Regions from separate parts of the Pseudoalteromonas sp. DL-6 genome, predicted to be linked through region 1. Evidence: predicted binding sites of a transcription regulator. Region 1 holds the regulator's gene; the other holds the start of a gene.
The links. Region 1 encodes sigma-54, which starts transcription at its own class of promoters, with help from an activator protein. Its sites were predicted from a motif close to GTTGGCACGNNNNTNGNNT; they were not measured.
Positions count from the first base shown of each region.

Region 2: the regulator sigma-54 is predicted to act here: its motif matches at 5,672-5,690, upstream of B1F84_RS00085 (EF-hand domain-containing protein).

Region 1 covers NZ_CP019770.1:466,191-473,664, reverse strand. Annotated here, with positions in the region: gene B1F84_RS02180 (ATP-binding cassette domain-containing protein) at 1-683, opposite strand, end outside; gene B1F84_RS02175 (calcium/sodium antiporter) at 949-1,917, shown strand; gene B1F84_RS02170 (KpsF/GutQ family sugar-phosphate isomerase) at 1,921-2,892, shown strand; gene kdsC (3-deoxy-manno-octulosonate-8-phosphatase KdsC) at 2,893-3,444, shown strand; gene lptC (LPS export ABC transporter periplasmic protein LptC) at 3,441-3,995, shown strand; gene lptA (lipopolysaccharide transport periplasmic protein LptA) at 3,985-4,524, shown strand; gene lptB (LPS export ABC transporter ATP-binding protein) at 4,521-5,246, shown strand; gene B1F84_RS02145 (RNA polymerase factor sigma-54) at 5,581-7,080, shown strand; gene hpf (ribosome hibernation promoting factor) at 7,107-7,394, shown strand; gene ptsN (PTS IIA-like nitrogen regulatory protein PtsN) at 7,399-7,474, shown strand, end outside.
Region 2 covers NZ_CP019770.1:16,008-23,481, forward strand. Annotated here, with positions in the region: gene B1F84_RS00060 (transglycosylase SLT domain-containing protein) at 1-889, shown strand, start outside; gene pepQ (Xaa-Pro dipeptidase) at 1,007-2,329, shown strand; gene B1F84_RS00070 (YigZ family protein) at 2,410-3,024, shown strand; gene B1F84_RS00075 (TrkH family potassium uptake protein) at 3,119-4,570, shown strand; gene B1F84_RS00080 (flagellar brake protein) at 4,595-5,257, shown strand; gene B1F84_RS00085 (EF-hand domain-containing protein) at 5,773-5,985, shown strand; gene B1F84_RS00090 (EF-hand domain-containing protein) at 6,055-6,267, shown strand; gene B1F84_RS00095 (EF-hand domain-containing protein) at 6,402-6,614, shown strand; gene B1F84_RS00100 (EF-hand domain-containing protein) at 6,679-6,894, shown strand; gene B1F84_RS00105 (TonB-dependent siderophore receptor) at 6,955-7,474, opposite strand, start outside.

The sequences.
Region 1 (7,474 bases):
CCGCTTCCAATCACACCTTGCTCGGCAATAATAATAACATGGTCGGCAATGCTCATTACTTCATTCACATCATGTGTAACGATCAAAGAAGATAAACCAAGCACTTCATTTAATGACTTAATCAGCTTAACCAACACTCCCATTGAAATGGGATCTTGTCCTGCAAAAGGCTCATCATACATAATAAGTTCAGGATCAAGCGCTATAGAGCGAGCCAAAGCTGCACGACGTGCCATACCACCAGATAACTCTGAAGGCATTAAATCTTTAGCACCACGTAAGCCAACGGCTTGAAGTTTCATTAAAACCACTAGACGGATTAAGTCTTCACTGAGTTGTGTGTGCTCGCGGATAGGAAATGCGATATTGTCAAACACCGACATATCGGTAAATAAAGCACCGCTTTGAAATAACATGCTCATGCGTTTACGTGCCGCGTAGAGTTCTTTACGCGACATGGCGACTATGCTGTCTTTTTTAAATAAAATATCACCGGAGTCAGGTTTGAGCTGGCCACCAATTAAGCGCAGCATCGTGGTTTTGCCAATTCCGCTTGGCCCCATAATGGCAGTAATTTTACCCTCTGGGACATCAAAGCTCATATTTTTATATATGACCCTATCGCCTCTAGAAAAGGTAACATCCTTTACTTCTACTATTGATTGCGACAAGTCGCTCTCCATAACAATATTCTCTCATATTTCTATTTTAAGGGTTTTTTAGTCAAGATGGAAAAAACAATTCGTAAGATTTTGTAATAGCGCCGCCAAAACAGTTATAAGACTGCGATAAATTGACTTAACCGACGCTTAAACAACCAAATCAACTTAGTAAAAAATTATTTTAATAACCGTCTAATGTATTACAGCTTACTCTTTTACTTATACTTTTATGGTGGCTTTTGTTACTATTCGCGCTATCTGAATTTACACTAGCTGGCTTATCACAATGGTTACCTCGTTTGTCATTTTAATTCTCGGTTTTGCAGCTCTCGTATGGAGTGCAGACAGGTTTGTTTATGGTGCAGCTGCACTGGCTAAAAACTTTGGCGTACCAACATTAATAGTAGGTTTAACCGTGGTAGCTATGGGCTCATCGGCGCCTGAAATGATGGTATCCGCTTCAGCTGCTTTGGCTAATAAAACCGATACGGCGGTTGGTAATGCGGTAGGTTCAAATATAACTAACATACTATTAGTATTAGGTATTACAGCGCTTTTAAGACCACTTTCAGTTTCTTCAAGTACATTAAAACGAGAAATTCCACTGGTATTACTGGTGTCTATCGCCACTTGGTATATTTTTTCAGATAACTACTTTTCGTTTTTTGAAGGCGCAGCCTTACTGTTTGGTTTTGTTGTTTTTATTGGTGGGCTTATTTTTGTATCACTGCGAGCAAAAAACCAAGACGACCCCTTTGTTAGCGAAGCCTGTGATGAAGTACCTGACAACGTACCAACCAAAAAAGCCGTTTTTTGGTTGGTAGTGGGTATGATTTTACTGCCGGTTAGCTCACACTTTTTAGTTGGCTCAGCCGTCGATATTGCTAAATACTTTGGCTTAAGTGACTTAGTAATTGGTTTAACCATAATAGCCATAGGTACCAGCTTACCTGAACTTGCAGCCTCTATTGCGGGTGTTCTTAAAAATGAAGATGACCTAGCACTGGGTAACATTGTTGGCTCAAATATCTTTAATATTTTAGCGGTATTACCGCTGGCAGGATTAATTAACCCATCAGTTATTGACGCATCAGTAGCTAACCGTGATGTTATCATTATGATAGGTGCAACCTTGGCACTTATTGCTATGTCATTGAACTTTAGAGGTCAAAGACGTATCAATAGACTAGAAGGTGGCTTGCTCATCGTCGCATTTATGATTTACCAAGGTTATATTTTTAGTCAAGTAGGGTGATCCATGGCAACGCTAAATTTTATTCAACAAGGCTTACGCGTCCTTGATATAGAACGCCAAGCACTCAACGATATCGCACAATACGTTAATGAAAGCTTTAACCAAGCGTGTCAATTAATGTATGACTGCTCAGGCCGTATTATTGTTATTGGCATGGGTAAATCGGGCCATATCGGTAATAAAATAGCAGCCACTTTAGCGAGTACTGGTAGCCCCGCATTTTTTGTTCACCCTGGTGAAGCGAGTCATGGTGATTTAGGTATGATCACTGCCAGTGATGTAGTTATGCTTATTTCTAACTCTGGCGAAACCAGTGAAGTGCTTAATATTATTCCGGTATTAAAACGCATTGGCGCTAAAATGATTGCTATGACAGGTAACGAAACGTCAACTATGGCAACATTGGCAAATGTGCATGTGTGTATTAAAGTTGAACAAGAAGCCTGCTCATTAGGCCTAGCGCCAACGGCAAGTACCACGGCAACACTCGCTATGGGTGATGCAATGGCGGTAGCATTATTAGAAGCCCGTGGCTTTACCGCAGATGATTTTGCTCTGTCGCATCCAGGTGGCAGTTTAGGCAAACGCTTACTGTTAACCTTAAAAGATGTAATGCATAGCGGTATTCACACGCCTATTATTAATGAAACGCAAACCATTAAAGACGCCCTAATTGAAATGTCAGCCAAAGGACTCGGCATGACCGCTATTATAGATGGTAACCAACAATTATCTGGTTTGTTTACCGATGGTGATTTACGCCGTATTTTAGAGCAACGTGTTGATATACACAGCACAGAAATTAATGTTGTGATGACTAAATCATGCACAACAGCCACACAAGACATGCTCGCGGCTGAAGCACTGAACATTATGGAACAAAAACGTATTAATGGTTTAATTGTGATTAATGAGCATAATCAGCCCATTGGCGCACTAAATATGCAAGACTTACTAAAAGCGGGAGTGCTATAAATGCAGTTTGAAGATCTTTACCAACCGTTAAGTGATGATGCAAAAGCGCGCGCCAAAAAAATAAAATTATTAATTTGCGACATTGATGGTGTGTTTTCTGATGGGCGTATTTATCTTGGTAACCAAGGTGAAGAGCTCAAAGCATTTAATACCAAAGACGGATTTGGCATTAAAGCCCTTATTAATAGTGGTTTTGAAGTTGCCGTGATCACAGGTCGTCACTCACAAATAGTTCAACAACGTATGAGTAGTTTAACCGTACAACATATATACCAAGGCCAAGAAGACAAACTCATCGCCTATCAAGAATTAAAACAAAAATTAGCGCTTAGCGATGAGCAAATTGCCTACATAGGCGACGATGGCCCTGATATGCCAGTAATGGAAAAAGTCGGGTTTGCAGTAGCCGTGAACGACGCCCACCCGCTGATTAAACGTTTATCGCATTATGTTACTCAGCTGCCTGGCGGCTTTGGCGCAGTGAGAGAACTAACAGACTTACTAATGCTTGAAAACAATAAGCCACTTACCAGCCAAGGAACCAGTTCATGAATGTGGCGCGCATTATACTGAGCGTTTTATTCATAAGCTGTATGGTTTGGCTTTGGTATCCTTACTTTACTCAGGTAGATATTGTTGCGGATGAACAAACTCAAGTTATTGCTAAACCCGATTATACCGCGATTGAGCTAAAACAAACCGCTTACAATGATCAAGGTAAAGTAAGCCATAAAGTGACTGCGGTAAAAATGGAGTTATATCAACAACTCGGTTTTACCTTTTTTGAAAAACCTATATTTACGTTATATAACGAACAGCAAACATGGCGTATTAACGCTGATGAAGCCACCCTCTACGACGATCGGCAACTGGTGTTAGAGGGTAATGTGAAAGCGCTAAATTTAGTCGATAACGCAATGATCGATACGATCACAGCCGATAGCATCAATGTAGATATAAAACTACTGACTATGCAGTCACAGCAGCCAGTCGTTATTACAGGACCGAATTTAAAAATCATCGGTAAAGGCCTTGAAGCCGATTTAAAAACCGAAGTGATTAAACTTATTAACCATACGCGAACCCTATATTATGACCAATAACCTATTTAAAATTTTAATTGTTCCTTCACTACTGATTGCATTTCAAAGCCATGCAGAGGAGGCCGTTGAAGCCCCTGCGGCTAATCAAATTTCAATTAGTGCTGACAGACAGGAAGGTCAATTAAAAGAAAACGTGGGCATTTTTGAGAAAAATGTTGAAATTATTCATGGTAATCGCCGCATTACCGCCGATCGTTTAGAAGTACATAAACGTGATGACTTAGGCGAGAATAAGCAACTTTTAATTGCCACAGGTAGCCCTGCTTACTTTGAAGAAACACAAGCTGATGGCACCATCATGAGCGCCAGTGCCAATGAAGTTCGCTATGATGTATCGCAACGTTTTTTAACCTTAATCGGTGATGCCAGTATCGCTCAAGCAGGTCAAAAAATTACCGCTAAAAGTATCACCTACGATATAGAGCAGCAGTTGATTAGCGCAGAAAAAGATGAAAATTCAACCGATCGTGTACACACCATTTTGGTGCCTGTTGAAAACAAAAAAGAAGACGATAAAGGCCAACCATGAGCACATTAAAAGCAGAGCTATTAGCAAAAAGCTATAAAGGCCGTGAAGTGGTGAAAAATGTTGGCCTAGAAGTTGAAGCTGGCAGTATTGTCGGTTTACTTGGCCCCAATGGCGCAGGTAAAACCACGACCTTTTACATGATTGTAGGTCTTGTACCGAGCGATAAAGGTAAAATATCAATAGATGATCAAGATATCACTTTATTACCTATGCATAGCCGAGCTCGCCTAGGGATTGGTTACTTACCACAAGAATCATCGATTTTTAGAAAGCTGACGGTTTACCAAAACTTAATGGCTATTTTAGAAACACGTAAAGAGCTTAATAAACAACAACGTGAAGATACCTTAAATAATTTACTTGATGAATTTAGCATTCAGCATATTCGTGAAAGCCAAGGTATGGCCCTATCAGGCGGTGAACGTCGCCGCGTTGAAATTGCCCGGGCATTAGCAGCAAACCCTAAATTTATACTATTAGACGAACCCTTTGCAGGGGTTGATCCTATCTCTGTATTAGATATTAAAAAGATTATAGAGCACCTTAAGAATCGAGGGATTGGCGTATTGATCACAGATCACAACGTACGCGAAACACTTGATGTTTGTGAAAAAGCCTACATAGTTTCTCATGGGGAGTTAATTGCATCAGGCACTCCAGAATATGTATTAAACGATAAAACAGTACGCGATGTTTATTTGGGCGAGCAGTTCAAGCTCTAATATGTGTGTTATTCCACTAAGCATCTGCTAAGATTAATTATACTTAGGTCTGTTGACCTTTCAAGGTTGAATTTGCAGCAGTCTGTTTGGTATTTAGGCAAGGCAGAGCCTATGTGATGTGGTATTCCCCATAAATAGGCGATAACGCAGCATCAATGCCAAACAGGCGCTGCCCTTCGGGTTCTGCCTAGGGACGATTTACTTTTTGTTGCTCGGTTTTGACTTAGCCCACTAGGTTACAAACCTCGCGCCGCGATTAAACCGCCCCTAGTTTGAACGAATTTTAATCCGTAAAGGTCAACAGACCGTAATTTAAAAGGATTGTTAGAGATAAATGAGGCAATCATTACAGCTGCGCATGGGCCAGCAACTTACAATGACTCCACAGTTGCAACAAGCAATTCGCTTATTGCAGCTCAGTACATTGGATCTCCAGCAAGAAATTCAAGAAGCGCTCGATAGCAATCCCTTGCTTGAAGTTGAAGAACAAGATTACAGCGAAGATGCTGCGGGTAAAAACGAACAAAAAGCCGATAACAATGAATCAACGCTAAGTGCTTCAGCTGACGAAAAACCTAGCGAGTATGAGCAAGACAGCGGCGAAGCCATGAGCAAAGACACCATTAGCGATGATATGGCAATGGATGTTACATGGGATGAATACATGAGCGCAGCACCTGTCTCTTCATCGGGACCGATGCCTGAAGATGAATCAATTTATCAAGGCTCTTCAACTGAAACGCTGCATGAATATTTAATGTGGCAATTGCAACTGACGCCATTTAGTCCTACAGATGAAGCCATTGCGATTGCAATAGTAGAAGCCGTGGACGACTCAGGTATTTTAACCCTTAGCTGTGAAGAAATTTTAGAGAGCTTTAATCAAGAAAACGATGACGAAGATGAAGTTGAACTTGATGAAATAGAAGCGGTATTAAAGCGTATTCAATTATTTGATCCGGTAGGAATAGCCGCGCGTAGTTTACAAGAGTGCTTGTGTATTCAACTTAATCAGTTTGATAAAGACACGCCTTTTTTAAACGAAACAAAAATGATCTTAACCGATCATATTGATTTGCTGGCTGCACGTGATTATCGCACGTTAATGAAAAAAACTAAGCTCAAAGAAGATGAGCTTAAAGAGATCATGACGTTAATTCATACCCTTAGCCCAAAACCGGCGGACACTATTGTCAGAGAAGAGTCAGAGTATGTTATTCCTGATGTGTCGGTTAAAAAAATTAAAGGGCGTTGGGTGGTTGAACTAAACCCTGATAGCATGCCTAAAATTAGGGTAAACAGCCAATATGCGGCTATGTCACGTACTGTTAAATCAAGTGGTGATAGCCAGTTTATTCGCTCACACTTGCAAGAAGCAAAATGGTTTATAAAAAGTCTAGAAAGTAGAAACGACACGCTACTTAAAGTAACTAACTGTATTGTGCAGCAACAACAGGCCTTTTTTGAACATGGTCCTGAGGCGATGAAGCCTATGGTACTTAATGACGTGGCCGAAATGGTAGAAATGCACGAATCGACTATTTCACGTGTTACTACGCAAAAATACATGCACACACCACGCGGTATTTTTGAGCTTAAATATTTCTTTTCAAGCCATGTAAGCACTGAAAATGGTGGCGAATGTTCATCTACAGCAATACGCGCATTAATTAAAAAATTAATCGCTGCAGAAAACTCAGCTAAACCATTGAGTGATAGTAAAATTGCAGATATATTGGCAGAGCAAGGAATTAAAGTAGCAAGGAGAACTATTGCAAAATATCGCGAATCTCTAGCTATTCCCCCGTCGAATCAACGAAAAAGTTTGATTTAAGGCGTACAACAAAGAGGAAAATGTTTATGCAACTGAACTTAACTGGTCGCCATGTAGATATTACTGACTCGCTTAGAGACTACGTAAATAGTAAATTTGCAAAGCTGCAGAGGCACACTGATCACATAACGAATGTGCACGTTATTCTCGATGTAGAAAAACTAAACCAAAAAGCCGAAGCAACCGTTCATGTTAGTGGCGCTGAGATTTTTGCTTCTACTGAACACCAAGATATGTATGCCGCTATAGACTCGCTGATTGACAAGCTAGATCGTCAAGTAATTAAACACAAAGAGAAACTTGCTCGACACTAACACTATGAAACTAAGCTCACTTATCTGTCAGGACTGCAGTAAAGCTGCGGTCCTTTTTAATAGTAAAAAAAGAATTTTAG
Region 2 (7,474 bases), 450 kb from region 1:
AGGGCAGCAGTATTGGCTAGCTTATAGTTATGACAAACGCGCAGAACATGAAAAAGCCAAGGCAATTTGGACTAAAGTAGCCGCTAACCGAGATTATTACGGCTTTTTAGCCGCCGCCCGTTTAGGGTTACCGGTTGATTTAAATGAGTTGCCGGTCAATGTAAATCAAGCTTTAGTAAGGAGAGTAAGTAATGCGCCAGGCTTTAAGCGTGCCAAGGCGTTGTATGAGCTTGAGCGATTTACTGCGGCTCGACGTGAGTGGAATTATTTAACTAATACCTCCGAAGATGATGAAAAACTGGCAGCATCAGTACTCGCGGCAGAGCTTGATTGGTTTGATAGTACAATATTTACTCTAGCAAAAATAAAAGCATGGGATTATGTTGATTTGCGTTTTCCATTTGCGTTTCAAGACATGTTTGAGCGTTACAGTAAGCGTAGTAAAATAGATTTAACCTGGAGTATCGCCATTGCGCGCCGAGAAAGTTCATTTGCACCCGATGCCCGTTCTCATGCAAATGCGCGTGGATTAATGCAGCTATTACCAAGCACCGCAAAATACATTAACAAAGGCGATGTATCTAGCCGTCGGTTGTATCAGCCAAAAACCAATATTCGACTTGGTACCCGTTATTTACAGTATTTAAAAAAGAAAAATCACGGCAATGAGGTGTTGGCAACAGCATCTTATAATGCTGGGTATCATCGGATTAAACGTTGGTTACCAGAAGAAGCAATGCCTGCAGAGCTATGGGTTGAGCTTATTCCATATAGAGAAACTCGAGATTACGTAAAAAATGTATTTGCGTATCGGCAGGTTTATCATACTCGCCTTGGCCGAGAAGGTAATTTACTCGCGCCGCTATTAGAAATGACCATGGGCGGGTAGTAAAAATAAATCTACAACAGCAGAGGGATATTTACACAGTAACTATCCCTCTTTTTTGAGCGCTTTGTGTATAAGTGGTAGACTCAAAGTAAGTTAAATTTAACAGATGGGTTTATTATGGAAAAATTAGCCGTATTATACGCCGAACATATTGCAACATTGCAGCAGCGTACACGTACTATTTGTGAGCAAGAAGGGTTAGAAGGATTAGTCATTCATTCAGGCCAAGCTAAGCGCCAATTTTTAGATGATATGTATTACCCATTTAAAGTTAACCCTCATTTTAAAGCGTGGTTACCGGTTATTGATAATCCGCATTGCTGGATTGTGGTAAATGGCAGTGATAAGCCAAAGCTTATTTTTTATCGTCCAATTGATTTTTGGCATAAAGTACCTGATGAGCCTAGAGATTTTTGGGCTGAGTACTTCGATATTGAATTGTTATTACAACCTGATCAGGTTGAAAAGCTACTTCCTTATGACAAAGCTAAATTTGCTTACATAGGTGAATACCTAGAAGTAGCACAAGCACTTGGTTTTAGCATTATGAATCCTGAGCCAGTACTTAACTACATTCATTATCACCGAGCTTATAAAACGCAATATGAACTTGAGTGTTTACGTAATGCGAACCGTATTGCAGTAGATGGCCACAAAGCGGCGCGTGATGCGTTTTTTAATGGTGGTAGCGAGTTTGATATTCAGCAAGCGTACTTAATGGCAACGCGTCAAAGCGAAAATGAAATGCCGTATGGCAACATTGTGGCCCTTAACGAAAATTGCGCTATTTTGCATTACACGCATTTTGAGCCAAAAGCACCGCAAACACATAACTCATTTTTAATTGATGCGGGCGCTAACTTTAATGGTTACGCTGCAGATATTACTCGTACCTACGACTTTAAAAAGCAAGGCGAGTTTGCTGATCTAGTTAAAGCAATGACGGCGCATCAAATTGAGTTAGGCAAAAGCTTAAAACCAGGTGTACTGTATGGCGAGCTGCATATTGATTGTCATAATCGTATTGCTCAGTTATTAAGTGATTTTGATATTGTTAAACTACCGGCTGCGGAAATTGTTGAGCGTCAAATCACCTCAACCTTCTTCCCTCATGGCTTAGGGCATCACTTAGGTGCACAGGTACATGATGTAGGTGGCTTTATGCGTGATGAAACTGGTGCACATCAGGCACCACCAGAAGGTCATCCATTTTTACGCTGTACTCGCTTAATTGAGAAAAACCAAGTGTTTACTATTGAACCAGGTTTGTACTTTATTGACTCTTTGTTGGGTGATTTAGCACAAACAGACAACAAGCAGTTTATTAACTGGGAAAAAGTAGAAGCGTTTAAACCATTTGGCGGCATTCGTATTGAAGATAATATTATTGTTCACGAAGACAGCCTAGAGAATATGACACGTGATTCATTACTCGACTAATATTTAACTAATAACAGTTTATATTATTCATGAAAGGGGCCTGTTGGCCCCATTTTTAATTTAACAGCCAAGTAAGCGCTATGTCAGAATATAAATACCCAGCCGACGATGTTTTTCATCAAGAAGAAATTAAAAAAAGTACCTTTATTGTGCATATAGGCCACACGCCCGATTTAAACTCAGCCAAAGCCTTTATTAAAAATATTGAAGAAAAATACAGTGATGCACGCCATAATTGTTGGGCGCATGTTGCGGGCAATCCTGGCGGAAGCCATGTTTATGGTTTTTCTGACGATGGAGAGCCAAATGGCACCGCTGGTAAACCTATGCTCAACGTGCTGGTGGGCTCTGGCCTAGGTGAAGTAACTGCTGTGGTAACACGGTATTTTGGTGGGATAAAGCTTGGCACTGGTGGATTAGTTCGTGCTTATGGTGGCTCGCTTAATAATGCCTTAGCAAAATTACAAACCGTGGTAAAAGTACCCAGTATTGAGCTGGTTGGCTTTAGTGAATACAGTATGCAAGGCGCAATAGAGCAGCACTTAAAAACCAACTTTCAGGTACTTAATATTGAAAAGCAGTTTACGGCAAATATTGAGTGGAGTATTACTATTGATAGCCGCCAAGCACAACAAGCATGCAAAGATATTTTTGATTTAAGCCACGGCGCAGTTGAGTTAACAATCAAAGAGTAATAGTCTTACATCCATCCCATTTAATCAGTAAAGATTAAATTTTCGAGTCATACAGTAGTTATTTTAATTTACTAATAAAAAAGCGATACGCTCAATGCAATTTCGTACCATCATAAAAATTCTTGGCCAACTGGTCGCGCTATTTAGTATTACAATGGTGCCACCAGCACTCGTGTCTTTAATTTATAAAGATGGTGGAGGGGTGCCGTTTGTTTTAGCCTTTATATTTAGCGTTATTATTGGCTTAATGGCTTACTACCCAAATAGGCATGAGCATGGTGATTTAAAAGCACGGGAAGGCTTTTTAATAGTGGTTTTGTTTTGGCTGGTGCTAGGGGCATTTGCATCATTACCGCTGATATTTTTACAAGAACCCAACCTCTCTTTGGCCGATGCGGTGTTTGAAGCTTTCTCAGGCTTAACTACCACAGGGGCGACCGTATTAACTGGCATTGAGTACTTGCCTAAATCGGTATTATTTTATCGCCAACAATTACAGTGGTTTGGTGGAATGGGGATCATTGTATTAGCAGTAGCCATACTGCCAATGCTTGGCGTGGGTGGGATGCAGTTGTATCGCGCTGAAATTCCAGGCCCAGTAAAAGACTCCAAAATGACCCCGCGTATAGCCGACACCGCTAAACACCTTTGGTATATTTACGTATCTATTACCCTTGCGTGTACCTTGGCGTATTGGAGCGCTGGCATGAACTGGTTTGACGCCATATGCCATGCCTTTTCTACGGTTGCTATTGGTGGGTTTTCTACTTATGACGCGTCTATGGGGCATTTTGATAGCCCTGTAATTAACTTTATTTGTGTGTTCTTTTTAATTATAGCCGCCATTAACTTTTCACTACATTATGCCGCTGTAGCGAGTCGTAATATTAGTGTGTACATTCGCGACCCTGAATTTAAAGTATTCTTGTGTATTCAGTTAGCGCTGGTGGTAATTTGCTTTACTGTGCTTTCGTCTCATGATGTTTATGCAAATGGTGATGAAACTCTCGATCAGGCGTTGTTTCAAGCGGTGTCTATTAGTAGTACTGCAGGGTTTGCCACAGATAACTTTTCAGCTTGGCCGTTGTTTTTACCTATTTTACTTATTTTTTCGAGCTTTATTGGCGGCTGTGCGGGTTCTACCGGTGGTGGTATGAAAGTTGTTCGTGTGTTTTTGTTGTACTTGCAAGGGGTGCGCGAGCTTAACCGCTTAGTCCATCCCCGAGCTATATATTCAATAAAACTCGGGCGTAAAGCCTTACCTGACAAAGTAGTTGAAGCGGTATGGGGCTTTTTCTCAGCTTATGCACTAGTCTTTATTATTATAATGTTAGCGTTAATGGGCACAGGGTTAGACAACATTACCGCATTCTCTGCGACAGCAGCCTGCCTTAATAACTTGGGCCCAGGTTTGGGTGACGTAGCCTCTCATTATGGTGCTATTAGCGATGCCGCTAAATGGATATTAACAGTAGCTATGGTATTCGGCCGGTTAGAGATATTTACATTATTAGTGCTATTTACCCCAACATTTTGGCGTGGATAACGTTTTAAATATTAGGAAGGAACTATGCAAAAAACCAATTTGGAAAAGTTAAACCAAATCGTCACAGGTGGCATAGTCGATGTAGAAATACTCACGCCAACCAGTAGCCGACGTGTAAAAACGGAGTTTATTGGTTTATTAGAAAACAAATTTATTATTTTAAACTATCCCAGCGCTAAGCGGCTCCCCATGGCAAGTGATTACTTGCGAGATGGGGTTATGGTGGTAGTAAGAGCGCTTATAGAGGGCAGTGGTGGGCACATCATTGCGTTTCGTCAGCAACTTATGTCTGTAGCCTCTCATCCAGCTAAATTGTTGTTTATTCAATACCCTTCACAAGTACAGTTGTTTGCGCTTCGCTCACAAGCACGCATACCCACATTGTTTCCTGCTAAGTTAAAATTAACCGAAGAGCAACCGCCTTTTGAGGGGGTGATAAAAGACATTTCGCTCACCGGTGTTATGTTTGATATTAAAACTACTCAAGAACTCGATGAGCTAAAAGATATGCGCTGTACGGTTGTATTTGATGGCGATACTCAGCATGAGGGACAAATCTGCAGTGTAAAAAAACATGCTAACGGTATCTGTTGCGGAATTCGATTATTTGCCAGTGAAGAGCAAATGAAAACACTAATGGGGGATCACTTCATTGACCCAAGCGCGCTTGAAGTTGAAATAGCTTAGGGTCTGTTATCAAGTTGAACAAGCTTCTAATATAAATATCAGCAGGCTCCTGCGATTTCATGATTTCGTCATTTTGCAACAAATAGCCTTGTGCGGCTGTTTGTTTTAAACGCTATGTAAAATTTATTTTTTAAACTATTTAAAAACAGTAACTTAAATCTATTTTTTAATTGTAGTTTTTTATTTATAACAAAATAAATCTCAACTCACCTTCCTTTTTGTTTAATTAATCCTCTTTTTTAGCGGTTGCTAATCGACTGTGTGGTGTTTTCCTTAAACTCAACTATTTGATTTTTAATGTTTTAATTTTATTGCCTCATCTACTGTTGCTAAAAAGCAACAAAATAACGAGTTGAATAGCGCCATTTTCAGCTAGGTGCAGGTTAATTTATTGAAAATTATGGTTTTTATATTGTTGGCATCGAAGTTGTAATAGTCAGGCTGTATTGAACGAAACGTGATTTAAAGTAAAACACTTAATCGCATAAAACATAAACTTTGAAGGAAGATTGATTATGAAAAGCATTAATAAAACTTTAGCACTTATCGCATTAGCTTCTTCATCAGCGGCTTTTGCAGCAAGCGACTTTGACACGCTAGACGTTGACGGCAACGGCGCAATCAGTCAAAGCGAAGCATCAGTAGATGCAAAGCTAATGAGTATGTTTTCTGAGCTTGATACTGACCAAAACGGTGAGTTATCAAAAGAAGAATTTTCTAAAGCATAATCTTAAGCAATTAACGTTTTGGGAGCTTAACCTCCCACATTATTTAAACGATTTTAAGGAATACTCATTATGAAAACATTACACAAAACACTCGCACTTATCGCATTAGCTTCTTCATCAGCTGCCTTTGCTGCCAGCGACTTCGACACGCTTGATACCGACGGTAACGGCGCTATTAGCCAAAGTGAAGCATCAGTTGATGCAAAGCTAATGAGCATGTTCTCAGAGCTTGATACAGACCAAAACGGTGAGCTATCAAAAGCAGAATTTTCTAAAGCATAAGCTAAGGCTAGGCATATTCTGAGTTGCCAAAGACAACCTAAGTAGGCAAGGGAGCCTATGAAAAAGAATGACAAGGACGGTTATAGCCTGACATTTCCAATAGCACAAAGCATTACATTTTGAAGGATTAAATTATGAAAAAATTACACAAAACATTCGCACTTATCGCGCTAGCTTCTTCATCAGCAGCCTTTGCCGCTAGCGACTTTGACACACTTGATGCCGACGGTAATGGGGTTATTAGTCAAAGCGAAGCTGCTGTAAACGCTGATTTAACCGCTGCATTTACTGGGCTTGATACTGACGGCAATGGTGAGCTTTCTAAAGCTGAGTTTGCAAACTTTTAATTTTTAACTTTTTTCATTGCACAGGGATCTCAGAAAAGGATTTCCCTCTTTAAGGAGACTTATTATGAAAGCACTAAACACAACACTTGCGATTTTAGTATTAGCGTCATCATCAGCGGCATACGCAGCAGTAGACTTTGCCTCTTTTGATAGCAATGGCGACGGTGTAATTAGTCAGCAGGAAGCAGCGTCTAATAAACAACTAATGAATATTTTTGATGACTTAGATACTGACGGAAATGGTGAACTTTCTAAAGAAGAGTTTGCAAAAGTACAATAAGTATTACCCCATCATACTCCACTAAAGCCGCTTAATAGTCAGCGGCTTTTTTTGTGCTTGTTAGAGACTATATTTAAGTTGGAGAGAGAAGCTTCTCGGCTTGCCATAACGATATTGGTTATAGAACCCAATTTGACTGTAATAATGCTTATCAAATAAGTTATCGATATTTAGGCTAACAGATAATTGCTCATTCATTTGATAATTCGCCATTAGGCTGGCAATACCATAACTAGGCTGGTTTACCTCAACAGCGCCATAAACAGGGTTTTTAACTTCATCATAGCTATTGCTTTGCCAGCGATAGCCACCACCCACTTTTAGATTGTCTAATGCACCTGAGAGTTGATAGCTAGTAAAAAGTTTAAATTGATCTTTTGGGTTGGTGGTATTTAATACTGTATTATCCGGTTTTTCGCCTTTACTATGGGTATAGCCAAAATAAGCGTTCCAGTTGTCGGTTAATTTTCCGTTGATTTCTAGCTCGTAGCCCTGAGTTAATGTGCCGTCAATGGGCTTGTAGATGGCTTGAAGTGTTTCAGCAATGGTATCTCCCGTGTACTCGCCTACATTATCTTGA